Regions from separate parts of the Roseibium sp. RP-7 genome, predicted to be linked through region 1. Evidence: predicted binding sites of a transcription regulator. Region 1 holds the regulator's gene; the other holds the start of a gene.
The links. Region 1 encodes PhoB, which activates phosphate uptake and scavenging genes when phosphate is short. Its sites were predicted from a motif close to TGTCATNNANCTGTCAT; they were not measured.
Positions count from the first base shown of each region.

Region 1 (7,986 bases):
TTCGTAGCTGGTGCTGCAGAACTCGCAGGTGACGATGATCTTGCCGTCGACAGTCATGTGGTCGACGTCGTCGTCGCTGAACCCGGCGAGAACATTCTCGATCTTCTCGCGAGAGCAGCTGCACTTGTCGACCAGCGGCTGCGGCTCGAAAAGGCGGACGCCGCGTTCGTGAAACAGCCGGAAGAGCAGCATTTCCACGCTGACTTCCGGATCAGTCAATTCGACATCCTTGACCGTCTCGACCAGTACCTTGGCTTCCACCCAGGCATCGTCCTCGTCAATCTCGTGCGGGCTCGTGCCTTCCGGGGCATTGCCCGGATCAATGTCAGCCTGGCGCATGCGTTCCGGCGCTTCGGGCAGGAACTGGATCAGGATCCCGCCGGCTGTCCAGGTTTTCACGTGACCCTCGCCTTCCTGGCGGGTGAACAGTTCACCGACACCAAGACGAACTTCTGTCGGGATCTGCTCGGATCGCTCGAAGTACCGGCGTGCGACTTCTTCCAGCGACACACCATCCAGCTCCACCAGTCCCTGGTAGCGCTGCATGTGCATTCCCTGGTCGATGGTCATCGCCAGATGTCCGTGCCCGAGAAGGGCCTCCTGCGTTGCCTTGCCATCAGCCATCAGCGCTGCGACTTCTGCAGCATCGAAGGTTGCGCAGGCGCGGATTGCGTCGGGTGACTTGAAGTCGACGACCAGCATGGACACCGGCCCCTTCGTCTGCGTCTGCAGCGTGAAGCGACCGTCGAATTTCAGCGACGTGCCCAAGAGGCTGGTCAGAACGATCGCTTCCGCCAGCAGGCGCGAGACCGGTTCCGGATAGGCATGCCGGTCAAGAATTTTTTCCAGGACAGGACCAAGCGCGACCGCACGGCCGCGCACGTCGAGCCCTTCCACGGCAAAGGGCCGGACAGCGTCCAGCCCTGCAGGCGTAATGCCCAGTTCATCAAGATTAAGTGCCACTTGGCTTGCCTTATGCTGCGCCGAAGCACCAGGCCAGAATGCCCTTTTGGGCATGGAGCCGGTTTTCGGCTTCGTCAAACACAACGGAGTTGGGACCGTCCATGACGTCCGAGGTGACTTCCTCACCCCGGTGGGCCGGCAGGCAATGCATGAACAGGGCGTCCTGGTTTGCCTCAGCCATCAGGCGTTTGTTGACCTGATAGGCGCTGAGGAGGTTGTGACGCGATTCCGCATCGTCATCACCCATGGACACCCAGCAGTCGGTCACGACACAGTCGGTCCCCTTGACTGCCTCATATGGGTCCGTCGTGACCTGAATGGAACCACCCTTGGCACGAGCAGTTTCAATCAGGTCCATCGGCGGCGCCAGTTCGCCCGGCGTCGCGATGCGCAATTCGAAATCGAAGCGCGGCGCGGCATGAATCCAGGAAGCCAGCACGTTGTTGCTGTCACCGGTCCAGGCAACGCTCTTGCCCTTGATCGAACCGCGATGCTCTTCAAAGGTCAACAGATCCGCCATGATCTGACAGGGATGCGAGAGCTTGGTCAGACCGTTGATCACCGGCACTGTCGCATTGTCGGCAAGTTCACGCAGATCGTTGTGATCGAGGATGCGGATCATGATCGCGTCGACGAAGCGCGACAGAACCTGCGCCGTATCGGCGATTGTCTCTCCGCGGCCGAGCTGCATTTCCGCACCGGTCAGCATCAAGGTCTCGCCGCCAAGCTCGCGCATGCCGACATCGAAGGAAATGCGCGTACGGGTCGACGGTTGTTCGAAGATCATGGCCAGCACCTTGCCGGCCAGAGGACCCTGGCCGCGATGCACGCCGTTACGGCTCGACTTGATCTTCCGGCTGGTGTCCAGGATGGCGCGCAGTTCGTCGCCTTCGAAGTCCGTCAGATCCAGAAAGTTCCGGTAGGTTCCGTTTGCGGTCATCAGGCCGCTCCTTCCGCCAATTTCGCTTCCATGGCGACAGCAGCCTGTTCCAGGCGCTCGACAGCAATGGAAATTTCCTCTTCGCTCATGGTCAGCGGCGGCATGATGCGCACCACGTTATCGCCGGCAGGAACTGCCAGAAGACCGGCTTCACGGGCTGCAAGCACATAATCTGCCACCGGCACCACGCATTTCAGACCGAGCATCAGGCCGTTGCCGCGCACTTCCGCCAGAACGTCCGGATGACTATCCACCAGTCCGGCCAGCTTCTGCTTGAAGCTGAGCCCCTTCTGACGGACACCTTCCAGGAACCCGTCTTCCAGAACGACGTCCAGAACGGCATTGCCGACTGCCATGGCCAGCGGATTGCCGCCAAAGGTGGTGCCATGGGTCCCGGGGGACAGCGCCGCTGCCGTTTCTGCCGTTGCAAGACATGCGCCCATCGGGAACCCGCCGCCGATACCCTTGGCGATTGCCATCAGGTCCGGCTCCACGCCCGTCCACTGGTGAGCGAACAGCTTGCCGGTCCGTCCGACACCGGTCTGGATCTCGTCGAAGATCAGCAGAATGCCGTTGTCATCACAGATCTTGCGCAGCGCACGCAGGAAATCGGCCGGAATTTCGCGGATACCGCCCTCGCCCTGCACGGGCTCGATCGCGATCGCGGCCGTTTGCGGACCGATGGCATCTTTCAGCGCATCCAGGTCTCCTGCCGGCACCTGGTCGAAACCGGGAGCCTTCGGGCCAAAGCCTTCAAGATATTTCGCCTGGCCGCCAGCCGCGATGGTCGCGATGGTCCGGCCATGGAAGGCGCCTTCGAAGGTCACGATGTGGAACCGCTCGGGGTTGCCGTTGTCATAATGATAACGGCGCGCGCATTTGATGGCAGCTTCCATCGCTTCCGCGCCGGAATTCACGAACAACACCTTGTCGGCAAAGGTTTCCGCGCACAGGCGCTGCGCCAGCCGTTCGCCATCCGGGATCTGGTGCAGGTTGGAGGTATGCCACAGCTTGGCTGCCTGATCCTGCAACGCCTTGACCAGATGCGGATGGGCATGACCGAGTGCGTTGACCGCGATGCCGGAACCGCAATCGAGGAATCGTCGGCCATCGGTGGTAACCAGCCAGACGCCTTCCCCATGATCGAAAGAAAGGTTCGATCTTGCGTAATTTCCGAATAGTGCAGTCGCGGACATAACCTCGTTTGTCTCCTTTAAACGCCCCTGCTGTCCCCTGCGTCGCCCCGACGCCGGGCCGTCACCTTAAAAAGATGCCGAAGGGCCAAAACGCAACGTGCCGCCCCGATGAGGCGGCACGCAGCGGCTTTCTTATACACTGCCGGTACCATGCACTGTCAATGGAAATGGCGCACAAGACATTTCATGTGCCGCGGAGGGCGGATTTCATAAAATTCTCAATGACCTCGCCATAATTGGGGAAAAGTCGTTTCATCCCCAACTGGTTTGGGTCGAGTGGTTGCCTGACAAATTAACGTTATTGTAACCTCTCAGCAATCAGACACGAGATCTCGTGAGGCAAATCACCAAGAGGCACTAGATCTGCCAGCATTAAGCGTGCTTGCGCATGCTTAACACGGGGTTAATGGCCGCAGGACGGTCAAACTAAAGGGTGCGGCAATGAGTTGGACAAACGAACGAGTTGAGCTTCTCAAAAAGCTTTGGGGCGACGGCTTGAGCGCAAGCCAGATCGCAGGCGAACTGGGTGGTGTTACCCGTAACGCCGTGATCGGCAAGGTGCACCGCCTTGGCCTGTCCGGCCGCGCCAAGTCCACCTCTTCAAGCGCCAAGCCGCGCCGGCCGCGCACCGCAGCTCCTGCAACGGGTGCAGCGCCGAAGAAACCGACGACTTCACATCCGCAGTCGATCGGCGCGACGGCCCTGAAAGCAGACATCTCGCCTGCACCAGTGGTGGCCGCCAAGCCGCGCGTAGAGCCGATTGCAGAGCTCGTTCCGATCTCGCAGCGGGCTACCATCCTGACGCTGACCGAGCGGACCTGCAAATGGCCGATTGGCGACCCGGCGACCGACGACTTCTACTTCTGCGGCCGCCAGTCCGATGCCGGCGTCCCCTACTGCGCTCATCACTGCAAGATCGCGTATCAGCCGGTCGCCGACCGCCGCCGCGATCGCAAGACGATGGCTCAGGCAGGCTGATAGCCTCGCACCTAACCAATTCATGAGAAAGCCCGCCGATTTGGCGGGCTTTTTTTTGTTTGGGCCTTCCATTGACCAGATGCCCGACCCCGAACAGTGACCTCCCACGGCTTGTTCTCGGCACCGCTCCATGCCGTTTCCGTTCCATCAAAACATACCTTGTTTGACCGCTCCGCCACGACAGGGACCGAAGGATCAGCCCCGACACCGACACAACTGATGGGGTGGTCGCAGAAGAGAACCTTGCTCCGCGAAAGGCACATAACCGTTGAGAAACAAAAAGCCCGCTTGAAAGCGGGCTCCTTAATTCCATTCTGCAAGTTGCCCTCAGGCAGTGGCAGAGGTGAACTGGTCATTGAAGGCGTATCCGGCACCACGGACGGTACGGATAGGATCCTTTGCCTTGCCCTTGTTCAGAGCCTTGCGCAAGCGACCGACGTGAACATCGACAGTGCGTTCGTCCACGTAGACATCGTGACCCCAGACCCCATCCAGCAGTTGTTCGCGGGAGAAGACACGGCCAGGCGATGTCATCAGGAATTCCAGCAGGCGGAATTCCGTCGGCCCCAGGTGTATTTCCTTGGTGTTGCGGCGAACGCGGTGCGTTTCGCGATCCAGTTCGATATCGCCGGACCGCAACATGCTGGACACCACTTCCGGGCTTGCCCGGCGCAGGATGGCGCGCACGCGGGCCATCAATTCCGGTACCGAGAAGGGCTTGACCACGTAGTCGTCGGCACCGGTCGACAGGCCGCGGATGCGCTCTGCTTCCTCACCGCGTGCCGTCAGCATGATGACCGGCAGGCGTTCGGTATCCTCGCGCGCCCGCAGGCGGCGGCACAGTTCAATTCCGGACAGGCCCGGCAGCATCCAGTCGAGCAGCAACAGATCCGGCAGGCTTTCCCGCAGGCGGATTTCCGCCTCGTCACCCCGGACACAGGACTCGACCGAGTACCCTTCCGCTTCCAAATTGTATCTCAATAGAAGGCTGAGCGGTTCTTCGTCTTCAACGATGAGCACCTTCGGCATACATCTCGCTCCAATTACCGCAACCGGCGCCGAAGCGCCGGCCGTTAAGATCTTCTGCAAATCCGACGATTATCGGCGGGTCAGACCGCGCCTGTTTCGTCGACCTTTGCCCGGTCTTCCGGCAAACGCTCGCCCGTGACCATGTAGTAGACGTTCTCGGCGATGTTCGTCGCGTGATCGCCGATGCGCTCGATGTTCTTTGCGCAGAACAAGAGATGGACGCACTGGGTAATGACCCGCGGGTCTTCCATCATGTAGGTCAGGAGTTCGCGAAAGATCGACGTGTAGATCGCGTCGACTTCGGCGTCGGCTTCCTGAACCCGGCGGGCGGCTTCCGCATCCTTGCGGGCGTAGGCATCCAGCACCTGCTTGAGCTGCGAAAGAGCGAGTTCCGTCATGTGCTCCACACCGATCGCGAGCTTCTTGGACTGCAAGTCGCTGTCGATGGCGATGACGCGCTTGGCAACGTTCTTGGCAAGATCGCCAACACGCTCCAGGTCATTGGCAATGCGCGTTGCGGCGGTGATTTCACGCAGGTCCTGCCCCATCGGCTGGCGGCGGACGATCAGCTCGATCAGCTTCACTTCAAGTTCGTTGTAAAGGCTGTCCAGACGGACATCGCCCTTGATCGTCGCCTTGGCAAGCTCCAGATCCTGCGACACCAGAGCGGACACCGCATCGGCGAAAGCCTTTTCGGCAATACCACCCATTTCGGCAACCTTGCCGGCCATGGCCGTCAGTTCGTCATCGTAAGCCGAGACTGTATGTTCAGACATCCTGTGTCCCCTTCAGAAACCTAAAAAATGCTTAGCCGAAGCGGCCCGTAATATAGTCCTGCGTACGCTTGTCCTTCGGATTGGTAAAGATGTCCTCCGTCAGACCTTCCTCCACCAAAACACCCAGGTGAAAGAACGCGGTACGCTGAGACACACGGGCAGCCTGCTGCATCGAGTGGGTCACGATCACGATGGTGAAGTTTTCCCGCAGTTCGTCGATCAGCTCTTCCACCTTCGCGGTAGCGATGGGGTCGAGCGCCGAGCACGGTTCGTCCATCAGGATCACTTCCGGGCTGACGGCAATCGCACGGGCAATGCACAGACGCTGTTGCTGACCGCCCGACATGCCGGTGCCCGGCTCGTCCAGACGGTTCTTGACTTCTTCCCAAAGCCCGGCCTTCTGCAGGCTGGAGGCAACGATTTCATCAAGCTCGGACTTGTTGCGGGCCAGACCATGGATCCGCGGACCGTACGCAATGTTGTCGTAGATCGATTTGGGAAACGGGTTCGGCTTCTGGAAAACCATGCCGACCTTGGCGCGCAGCTGTACGGGATCGACCTTGGGATCGTAGATGTCCTCACCGTCGATCTTGATCGACCCTTCCACACGGCAGATGTCGATGGTGTCGTTCATGCGGTTGATCGTCCGCAGGAACGTCGACTTGCCACATCCGGAGGGACCGATGAAGGCAGTCACGGACCGCGGCTGGATCTCGATGTCCACGTCCTTGATGGCGTGGGTATCGCCATAATAGACCTGCACCTTGTTCGCGGAAATTTTGCTGTCGGTCATGGTTTTCGCCTGTTCAAAATTCGGCATCTCGTTCATCGGAGCAATCCTTACCAGCGGCGTTCAAACCTGCGGCGCAGGATGATAGCGATAATGTTCATGGTCATGAGGAAGACCAGCAGCACGATGATCCCGCCCCAAGCGCGTTCATAGAAAGCCGGGTCGGCGCGTTTCGCCCACTCGTAGATCTGGGCCGGCATGGCCGAGTTCGGAGAGAAGAAACCGGCAGCCACACCGTCCGGGAAATTGGAGGCGATGAAACCGACCATCCCGATCAGCAGCAGCGGAGCGGTTTCCCCAAGCGCCTGTGCCAGACCGATGATCGTGCCGGTCAGAATTCCAGGCATTGCCAGCGGCAGGACATGGTGGAAGATCGACTGCATCTTGGAGGCGCCAATACCAAGGGCCGCATCGCGGATGCTCGGCGGAACGGCCTTCAAGGAGGCGCGGGTGGAGATGATGATCGTGGGCAGTGTCATCAGCGTCAGCACCAGACCACCGACCAGTGGTGCGGATTGCGGCAGATGCATGAACTGGATGAACACCGCCAGACCGAGAATACCGAACACGATCGACGGAACGGCGGCCAGGTTGGAGATATTCACCTCGATCAGATCGGTGAACTTGTTCTGCGGAGCGAACTCTTCCAGGTAGATGGAAGCGGCCACGCCGATCGGCAGCGACAGGAACAGCACCACCAGCATCATGAACAGCGACCCGATCATGGACGCCCCGATGCCGGCCTGCTCCGGACGGCTGTCGGAAGCATCGGTTCCGGTGATGAAGGCCCAGTTGAAGCGTTTCTCCAGAATGCCGGCGGACTGCATCTGGTCAGCCAGATCCAGGTGTGCGGCATCCAGGTTCTTGTCTTCGGCAAGATCCTCGCGCTTGACGCGGCCCTTCAGGTAGCCGTCGACACGGGATGAGGCGATCAGCTCGAAGGTTACCGTCGTGCCGATCTTGTCCGGGTTGGCAAGTGCATAGTCACGAACCGTTGCGGCAGCCCCTGAGGAGAACAGCTTCTGCAGGTCCTTTGCCGACATGTCGGTGGTGATGTTGAGACCGGCAAGTTCCTTGGCAAAGGCGTCGTCAATGATGGCCCGATACTTGGAGGTCTTGACCACCGACTTTTCCGCTTCGGCAATCTGCTCCTGATTGAGCGGGACATCCACCTTCAGGAACGTCTGGCTGAAGGCGCCAAGGCCGTTGGACAGGATTGCCCACAACAGCGCGACGAGGAAGAACAGGCCGATGCCGATGGCAATGATGCCGTAGAGCTTGAAGCGCGCTTCAGCGGCGTTGCGCTTTCTGGTC
Region 1 covers NZ_JBRKQA010000001.1:1,171,085-1,179,070, reverse strand. Annotated here, with positions in the region: gene ACVDG9_RS05375 (Hsp33 family molecular chaperone) at 1-963, opposite strand, end outside; gene argF (ornithine carbamoyltransferase) at 974-1,903, opposite strand; gene ACVDG9_RS05365 (aspartate aminotransferase family protein) at 1,903-3,099, opposite strand; gene ACVDG9_RS05360 (GcrA family cell cycle regulator) at 3,541-4,077, shown strand; gene phoB (phosphate regulon transcriptional regulator PhoB) at 4,405-5,106, opposite strand; gene phoU (phosphate signaling complex protein PhoU) at 5,187-5,882, opposite strand; gene pstB (phosphate ABC transporter ATP-binding protein PstB) at 5,914-6,675, opposite strand; gene pstA (phosphate ABC transporter permease PstA) at 6,723-7,986, opposite strand, start outside.

Region 2 (7,986 bases), on a different contig from region 1:
CTTCCTCGCCGGTGGCGGCCTTCACCAGGGGCGGGCCGGCCAGGAAGATGGTGCCCTGGTTCTTGACGATGATGGTCTCGTCCGACATGGCCGGCACATAAGCGCCGCCCGCGGTGCAGGAGCCCATGACGACCGCGATCTGGGCGATGCCTTTTGCCGACATGTTGGCCTGGTTGAAGAAGATGCGGCCAAAGTGGTCGCGGTCCGGGAAGACCTCGTCCTGGTTGGGCAGGTTGGCGCCGCCGCTGTCGACCAGATAGATACAGGGCAGATTGTTTTCCGAGGCAATTTCCTGGGCGCGCAGGTGTTTCTTGACCGACATCGGATAATAGGTGCCGCCTTTGACGGTGGCGTCATTGGCGAGGATCATCACCTCGCGGCCTTCAACCCGGCCGATGCCCGCGATCATGCCGGCGGCGGGAGCAGCGCCCTCATACATCTCGTGGGCGGCCAGCATGCCGACTTCCAGGAAGGGTGAGCCGGGATCGAGCAGGCGGGAGACGCGTTCGCGCGGCAGGATCTTGCCGCGGGACACATGACGCTGTCGGGCGGTCTCGCCACCACCGTCCAGGGCTGTCTGGGCTGCTGCCTTGACGGTGTCCATGGCCGCTTCGTGGGCGGCGCGGTTTGCTGCAAACTGTTCGCTTCTCGGCGATAGGCTCGATTTCAGGATGCTCATGTCACCCGGTCTCCCTTGGATCAACCTTGTGGACGGTCGATTGAGTTCAGTTGCTTGCTCCCCACGCGTCCGGTTTCACGCCTGAGGGGCCGGAATGTGTTGGTTCCCCGGCGCAACGGCCTTGCGCGCCAGGTCCAGGTAAATCTCTTCGATATCCAGTTTCGACAGGCGGCCGCCTTGGCGGTACCAGCTCGGAATGCCAGTCAGCATGGCGATGATCGCGCGGGTGGCGACCCTCGGTTCGCGGACGCTGTAGCGCCCTTCAGCGGAGCCGGTTTCCAGAATACCCGTCAGGATGCCCTCGTAGCGACGGCGCTCGGCTTCGACGATGTCGAAGTTGTCCGGTTCGAGATTGCGCAGTTCCATGTAGGAAATGAACACCTCGTCCGCCCGTTCCAGGTGATAGCGGATGTGGAAGCGGACAAAACGCTCCAGCGGGTCCATGTCAGCCGCAAAAGCCGCTTCGTCCCAGGCAGCAAGGAGTTCGCCCATGTGGGCGAGCATCAGGTCCTTCAGGATATCCTGCTTGGTCGGAAAATGGTTGTAGAGCGCGCCTGGCTGAACGCCGACATCGGCGGCGATTTCGCGCATGGAGACAGCGGCATAACCGTTGGCGGCAAAGCGTTTCAGGGCTGCCTTGCGCACACGTGCGGCAGTCTCCTGGCCTTTCGCGCCCGTTCTGGATCGGCTTTGCGGTCTTGCGGCTGCACTTGCCATCTTGTTTCTCCCTATTGCAAAAAATAAATGAACGTTCGTTCATTTGCAAGGGTAATTTGAGTGCGAAAGCGTTGCTGCTAGAAAGAATGACAGGGGAACAGGCGCGACTGTCAAAAAACTTTCATGGATAACCTGTTCACAGTCCTTGGGCATTCTGCGTCCGGTTGAATGCGCTGACGAACCTGGGCGTACCTCCGGGATGTATTTCAAAGGAACCGATTGATGACCGAAGAAAGTGCAAAAACCTGGGTTGAAGCGGAATGGGCAGACAGCCTGGACGAAGAGCTGGAGATGGAGATCGACGATTTTCTCGTCGCCAAGGATCTCGCCTTCATCTCCGCGAAGAAGCACAAGTCGACCATCGACCGGAACACCTATTTCCACGAGTTGCTGCGTCTGCAGGCCGAACTGGTGAAGCTGCAGGACTGGGTGCAGCATACCGGTGAGAAGATCGTGATCATCTTCGAGGGGCGCGACGCTGCCGGCAAGGGCGGGGTCATCAAGCGCATCGCGCAAAGGCTCAATCCGCGTGTCGCCCGTGTCGTGGCGCTGCCGGCACCAACCGACCGTGAAAAGACCCAGTGGTACTTCCAGCGCTACGTGCCGCATCTGCCGGCCGCCGGCGAAATGGTGCTGTTCGACCGCTCCTGGTACAACCGCTCCGGCGTCGAGCGCGTCATGGGCTTTGCCAGTGATAGCCAGGTGGAGGAGTTCTTCCACGATGTGCCGGAATTCGAACGCATGATCGTGCGCTCCGGCGTGCGGCTGATCAAATACTGGTTCTCCATTACGGATGAAGAACAGCAGCTGCGCTTCCTGATGCGCATCCACGATCCGCTGAAGCAGTGGAAACTGTCACCGATGGACCTGGAATCCCGCGTGCGCTGGGAGGATTACACCAAGGCCAAGGAAGAAACCTTCGAGCGGACCAATATTCCCGAAGCACCCTGGTTCATCGTGGAAGGCAACGACAAGAAGCAGGCGCGCCTCAACTGCATCAGCCACCTCCTGTCGATGATCCCTTACGAAGATATCCCGCACGACCCGATCAAGCTGCCGGAACGGGTCTACAATTCCGATTATGAGCGCAAGGTCCTGCCGGAACATCTCTACGTGCCGGAGAAATTCTGAGCCGGGACAGTGCTCCCTTCACGGGCGCGGCGCTGCTGTGTGAAATCGCGGTGAAAGACCTTCGATGTCTCCCCGGATCTCCGCTACGCTTGTCCGGAGGGCGAGGTTGGTGTGACTGCTGCCCGCGTCCAGCCGATGAGGCCGGATTCAAATCAGCTTTTCACCAGCGAGCAGGCCTTTCTCCGGCCTTTCTGCCCTTGCGGAGTTAAATCGTTTTATGTCATCTGGCGTGCGTACCTCAAAATCATGGGAAGGATGCCGGCATGACGGAAAAGACTATCAGGTGGGGGATCGTTTCGACCGCGAAAATCGGTCTTGATAAGGTCATTCCGGGCATCCAGCGGTCGAAGACCGGCACCGCCTATGCGATTGCTTCGCGAGATCTCGACCGGGCAAAGGAAGCAGCGAAGGGTCTCGGCATCGAGAAGGCCTACGGATCATACGAGGAGCTGCTCGCAGATCCGGAGATCGACGCGATCTACAATCCGCTGCCCAACCACATGCATGTGCCCGTGACGATCCAGGCGGTGAACGCGGGCAAGCACGTGCTTTGCGAAAAGCCGGTCGCGCTGAATGCCGAAGAGGCAAAGCAGCTTCTGGAGTTGCCGAAGGACAAGCTGGTTGCCGAAGGCTTCATGGTTCGGGCCCACCCGCAGTGGATCAAGGCGCGCGAGATCGTGCGGTCCGGCGATCTGGGGGAGCTGAAGGCGATCCAGACCTTCTTCAGCTACTACAATGATGACCCGGGTAACATCCGCAACAAGGCGGATATCGGTGGGGGTGCGCTGCTCGACATCGGTTGCTACACGATGCTGGCCGGCCGGTATTTCTTCGATGCCGAACCGCAGCGGGTCGTTTCGCTTATCGACCGGGATCCCGCCTTCGGCACCGACCGCATGACCAGTGCCCTGCTCGACTTCGGCAACAACCGGCATCTCAACTTCACCGTCTCGACCCAGCTGACGCCTTATCAGCGCATTCATCTGGTCGGTACGAAGAAGCGGCTGGAAATCGTCATCCCGTTCAACGCGCCGCAGGGCGAAGCTGTTCAGATCCGGATTGACGACGGCTCGCTGCTCGGCGATGCGGCGATGCAGTCGGATATCATCGCGCCTTGCGATCAATATGCCGAACTGGCGGACGTGTTTGGCCGGGCGATCACCGGTGAAGCGCCGCTTCCTTATGGCGCGGAAGATGCCGTCCAGAACATGAAGATCCTCGACGCCATCTTCGCGTCGGCCGAAAAGGATGGCTGGGTCAGCATCGGCTAAGCCGTTCGCACACCCTGCCTCCCGCAAAGCCAGGTCCCGGCCTCGAGCCGGGACCTGTTTTTTTGAGGAGACCGCGGGGCAAAGGCCTGCGCAGCCACGAAAGGACTTGGCGTGGTTGAAAAGTCGCCTTGTGTTCAAATCTCCACAAAAGCGAACCCGTTGTCGCGTGTTTCCAGATATCCGAACCTGTCGGTAGACAGGTGGGTCGCGGCGAAAGGGATCCTGTCTGCCGACAGCCTGTCGAACAGAGCCCTTCTTGTTTTCACGGCCAGATCCGGGTCGCTGTCGAGCGCATAACGGACATCCGGATTGGCAAATTGCAGCGCATCGGACACCACGACATCCGCGAGCAGAATGGCTTCCTCGCTGCCTGAAGAAAGGTGCAAGGCCTGATGGCCAGGGGTGTGGCCGGGCGCTGAAAGCAGGGTGATGCCATCGCCGAGGTCGGTATCGCCGCGATGAAGCCGGAGCTGATTGCCGACCGGTTTCGCAAGCGCCTGAATGAGACCCACCAGTGGCCGTTTGTCTTCCGGTACGGAGGTCAGCAAGGCCTCGTCGGTCCAGAAGTCCCACTCGGCGGCCTGAACGTGGATCTCTGCATTCGGGAAGAGGCAGCTGCCGTTCAGTGACAGTCCGCCGATATGATCGGCATGCATGTGGGTAATGACGATATCGGTCACCGCTGCGCGCTCTTCGGTCTTTTCCGGAGCCTGCCATGTCAGCGTGCCGCTGGCCGGAAATCGTTCCTTCAGATATTCGCTCGAACCGGCGTCGACCAGGATCTTGCGGGTGCCGGTCTCAATCAACCAGGTATTGGCGCCAAAGCGTGTGCTCGGGCTGACGGCGTCCTGTTCGGTCTGTGTCACGTTGGAAAAATAGGCTGCGGGAATATCGAGATAGCCGTCCGACAGGGCCGTGACGGTCAGGTTGCCGAGTGCAAGACGGGATGCAAATTTATCGAGAGTGCCGAGCATAGGGGTCTCCAGGTGTTTGTGCTTTGGAGAAAGCTAGCTTCGAGCATCTTTCGGGGCGATTGGCGCAAATGACAAAGAATGTGCTAAACCAGCCAAATGGGCCAATCGCTGTCGATCGCCATTCTCGCTTATCCGGGATCCCTGAAATCCGCTGTCTACGGGCTCCAGGATATTCTGGGCCATGCGGCGCGGATCAGCGATACCGGGATGAAACTGGATCTGTTGGAAGATTTTTCCGCGGCAGTGGACCGATATGACGCGGTAGTCCTGCCGCCCTCGGCAGGAACGGTCCGTCTGGAAGAGGTTCCGGCTCTTCCTGCTTTTCTCCAGCATTTGCACGGTCGCGGCGCTGTTGTTTGTTCGGCTTGTACCGGGCTGACATTCGTTGCGGCGGCCGGTCTGGCGGAGAGGCGCAAGGTTACGACCCATTGGGGACTGGAACAGCGTTTGTCAGCAACCTATCCGGACCTCAGGCTCGATACGGACAGGCTGCTGATCGAATATTCCGACCTGATCACGGCCGGAGGCCTCATGGCCTGGGTCGATCTTGCGCTGGCGCTCATCGAGCGGTTTCTGGGGTACCCGGTGGCCGTTGCCACGGCGCGGCATTTCATTGTCGACTTTCGCCGCCGCGACCAGCGCCGGTTCAGGCGCTTCCTGCCTGAACTTCGGCACGGCGATGCTTCCATCTTGAAAGTGCAGCATTTCCTCGAAACCCGGTCGGGTGATGATGTGAGCGTTGCCGATATGGTGCGCACGAGCGGGCTGCCGGCGCGGACCTTTCAAAGGCGCTTCAAGCTGGCAACCGGGCTTTCCCCGAAACAGTATCTCCAGGAGCTTCGCATTGAACGTGCCAGGGATCTCCTGATCGAAACGGATCGGCCCGTCTCGGATATCTGCTTTGCCGTCGGCTACAACGACCCGCCATCCTTCGTTCGCCTGTTTTCACGCCTTTCCGGCCTGACGCCGGGCGCGTTCCGCGAGCAGTATCGACGGCAGTCAGATATGGCAGGGGAATCGGCTTGATCGACCCTCTTGTTGGTGCGACCTTTCCCGCTGCCGACGATCGCATACGAATATGAGAGAGGGACACGCGATAGGTATCTTCGCAAGAACTTTGGGACTTCTGGCCGTGGTGGGCCCCTGCCTTCTCGCGGGCGGCGCCGCTGCGGACACGTTGCCTTCTCCCATCACGGGTGCGGTCGAGTTCGGCGGTCTCCAGATGAAGCTGTCAGAGGGCGGCGGTCAAAGACGTTTGATCTTGGCAAACGGCGACCGTCTGCCTTTTCCGAAAGGTGGCAACATCGTTCTGGCTGTCGATCGGGTCCTGGTCTTTGATGCAGAGGGAAACACCGCCGGGAGTTTTCTTCATGACGGTCGGATTTCTTCTGAATTGCTGCGGCGGATGGCCATTCTGGAGAGCTTTTCCGCAATAGGTGCAAACCAGACACGTGAAGACGCTGCACAGCATCTTGCTGCCTTTGGTCTGCCTCAGGCGTCTGCAGAACTGCTGGCGGCAATAAACCGGGATGTGCCGGAGATTGCCCGCGCCAGTGGAGAAGAGTGTGGCGGGAATTGCGATTGGGCCGCGCTCAACGCCATCGAGCGTATTGCAGAAGACCTGGAACGCAAGGATGTCCGTATCTTCGAAAACGCCACTCGCTATCTTGTCGGCTTCGGGCCGCCGGACGTAGAGGCGAAGCCTGATTACATGATAGCTGCAAACCCCGCTGCGCCGCTTTACCTGTCTACGGATAAGACGGCTGCGGCAACGGATGCACTCGGCCTGAAGTTCTTGCTGCTGAATGCGGACGAGCAAACGGACAGCCCCGGGCGCCGGGCCGTCTGCGTTCCACTTTCAGGCTGTGGTTGGGCGGAAATCGAAGTTCTGACAGAGGTTCGCCCGGAATGGCTCGAGTTTGAAAAATCGACCGGAAAATTGCTGCGCGTGATGTTTTGAGGTCGTTCAAAAGGTCCTGAATGAAAAGAAGGCGTACCTCTTCCGAGACACGCCTTTGGAGATGTTCGCAGGATTTCCCTGAAACGTCAGCTTTTCAGGAAACGCTCGCACTCCGTTGCCAGAGCTGACAGATCGTCAAATGTTCCCGGACCGGCCGCGAGAACCGGACCACCGTCCAGGATGGCATCCCCCGCCACCGGGAAGGGGCGGTAGCTGCCGCCGGCTTCGGCGACCAGGCAATAGCCGGCAAGGCAATCCCAGGCATGCATGGACGGTTCGTAGAACCCGGCGAGCCTGCCCGCGGCCACGGAGGCCAGCATCTGCGCGCCCGATCCGGTGCGGATGTAGTTGCCGCCACGCGCCATCAGACCGGCGATAAGCGCGCCGATCATTTCCGCCGGTACGGCGTGGTTGGCGCCGATCCCGGTCAGGCTGTTTTGCAAGGTTCTGGATGAATCAAGCCGGAGGGGTTCGCCGTTAAGCGTTGCGCCGCCGCCCTTGACGGCTGCGAAGCTCTCGTCGTCGCAAGGCACGCGGATAACACCCATGACCAGATCCGTGTCGTTGAGAAGGGCGATCGAAACACACCAGCTCGGCAGACCGTGAACGAAGGCGGAGGTGCCGTCGATCGGATCAACCACCCAGGTGAACCCGCTGCTGCCCTGTTCGACACCGTGTTCCTCACCCAGGATGCCGTCTTCGGGAAAGGAGGTGTGCAGCCTGTCGCGGATGAGGGTTTCAACGTTCTTGTCAGCGATCGAAACGACATCCTGCAGGCCGCCCTTGATCTCTATGGTGAGGTCCTTGCGCCGCCGAAAATAGTCCAGTGCCAGGGAACCGGCTTCTTCGGCGATTTCCCGAGCTGCGGCGAACCTTGCTGTCAGCGCATCGGTCGATGGGGACATGTCTTCAGTAACCAGTGTCATCTCATGCCTCGATCAGGGCGAGGCCGCGGTTGCGGAAGCCGAGGGAAACGGCTGTGTGGGGGGCAAACGACCTTTCGACCGAATGATCGATGACGAAGAAGTTTCCGACCTGGGTCTCGATCTCGTATTCGACATGATCGCCGAGATAGGCCGCGGTCAGGATCTCTCCGCCAAGGCCGGAAGCACCTTCCGGGTTCAGCACGACCGAGCCGGGCCTTACCGCCAGCTTGGCCTTGCCGTTGGCGGTCTGGCGAGCGCGCAGCCGGTGCTGCAGGCCACCGACATCGATCAGTGTTTCGTCGCCTTCACGCCCGACGACTTCGCAACT
Region 2 covers NZ_JBRKQA010000003.1:80,295-88,280, reverse strand. Annotated here, with positions in the region: gene ACVDG9_RS23120 (carboxyl transferase domain-containing protein) at 1-679, opposite strand, end outside; gene ACVDG9_RS23115 (TetR/AcrR family transcriptional regulator) at 755-1,396, opposite strand; gene ppk2 (polyphosphate kinase 2) at 1,619-2,527, shown strand; gene ACVDG9_RS23105 (Gfo/Idh/MocA family protein) at 2,791-3,798, shown strand; gene ACVDG9_RS23100 (MBL fold metallo-hydrolase) at 3,933-4,772, opposite strand; gene ACVDG9_RS23095 (GlxA family transcriptional regulator) at 4,869-5,798, shown strand; gene ACVDG9_RS23090 (hypothetical protein) at 5,851-6,732, shown strand; gene ACVDG9_RS23085 (inositol monophosphatase family protein) at 6,819-7,658, opposite strand; gene ACVDG9_RS23080 (ABC transporter ATP-binding protein) at 7,660-7,986, opposite strand, start outside.
Region 2: a site for PhoB is predicted at 1,505-1,521, ahead of ppk2 (polyphosphate kinase 2). Genes of this name have one in related genera too.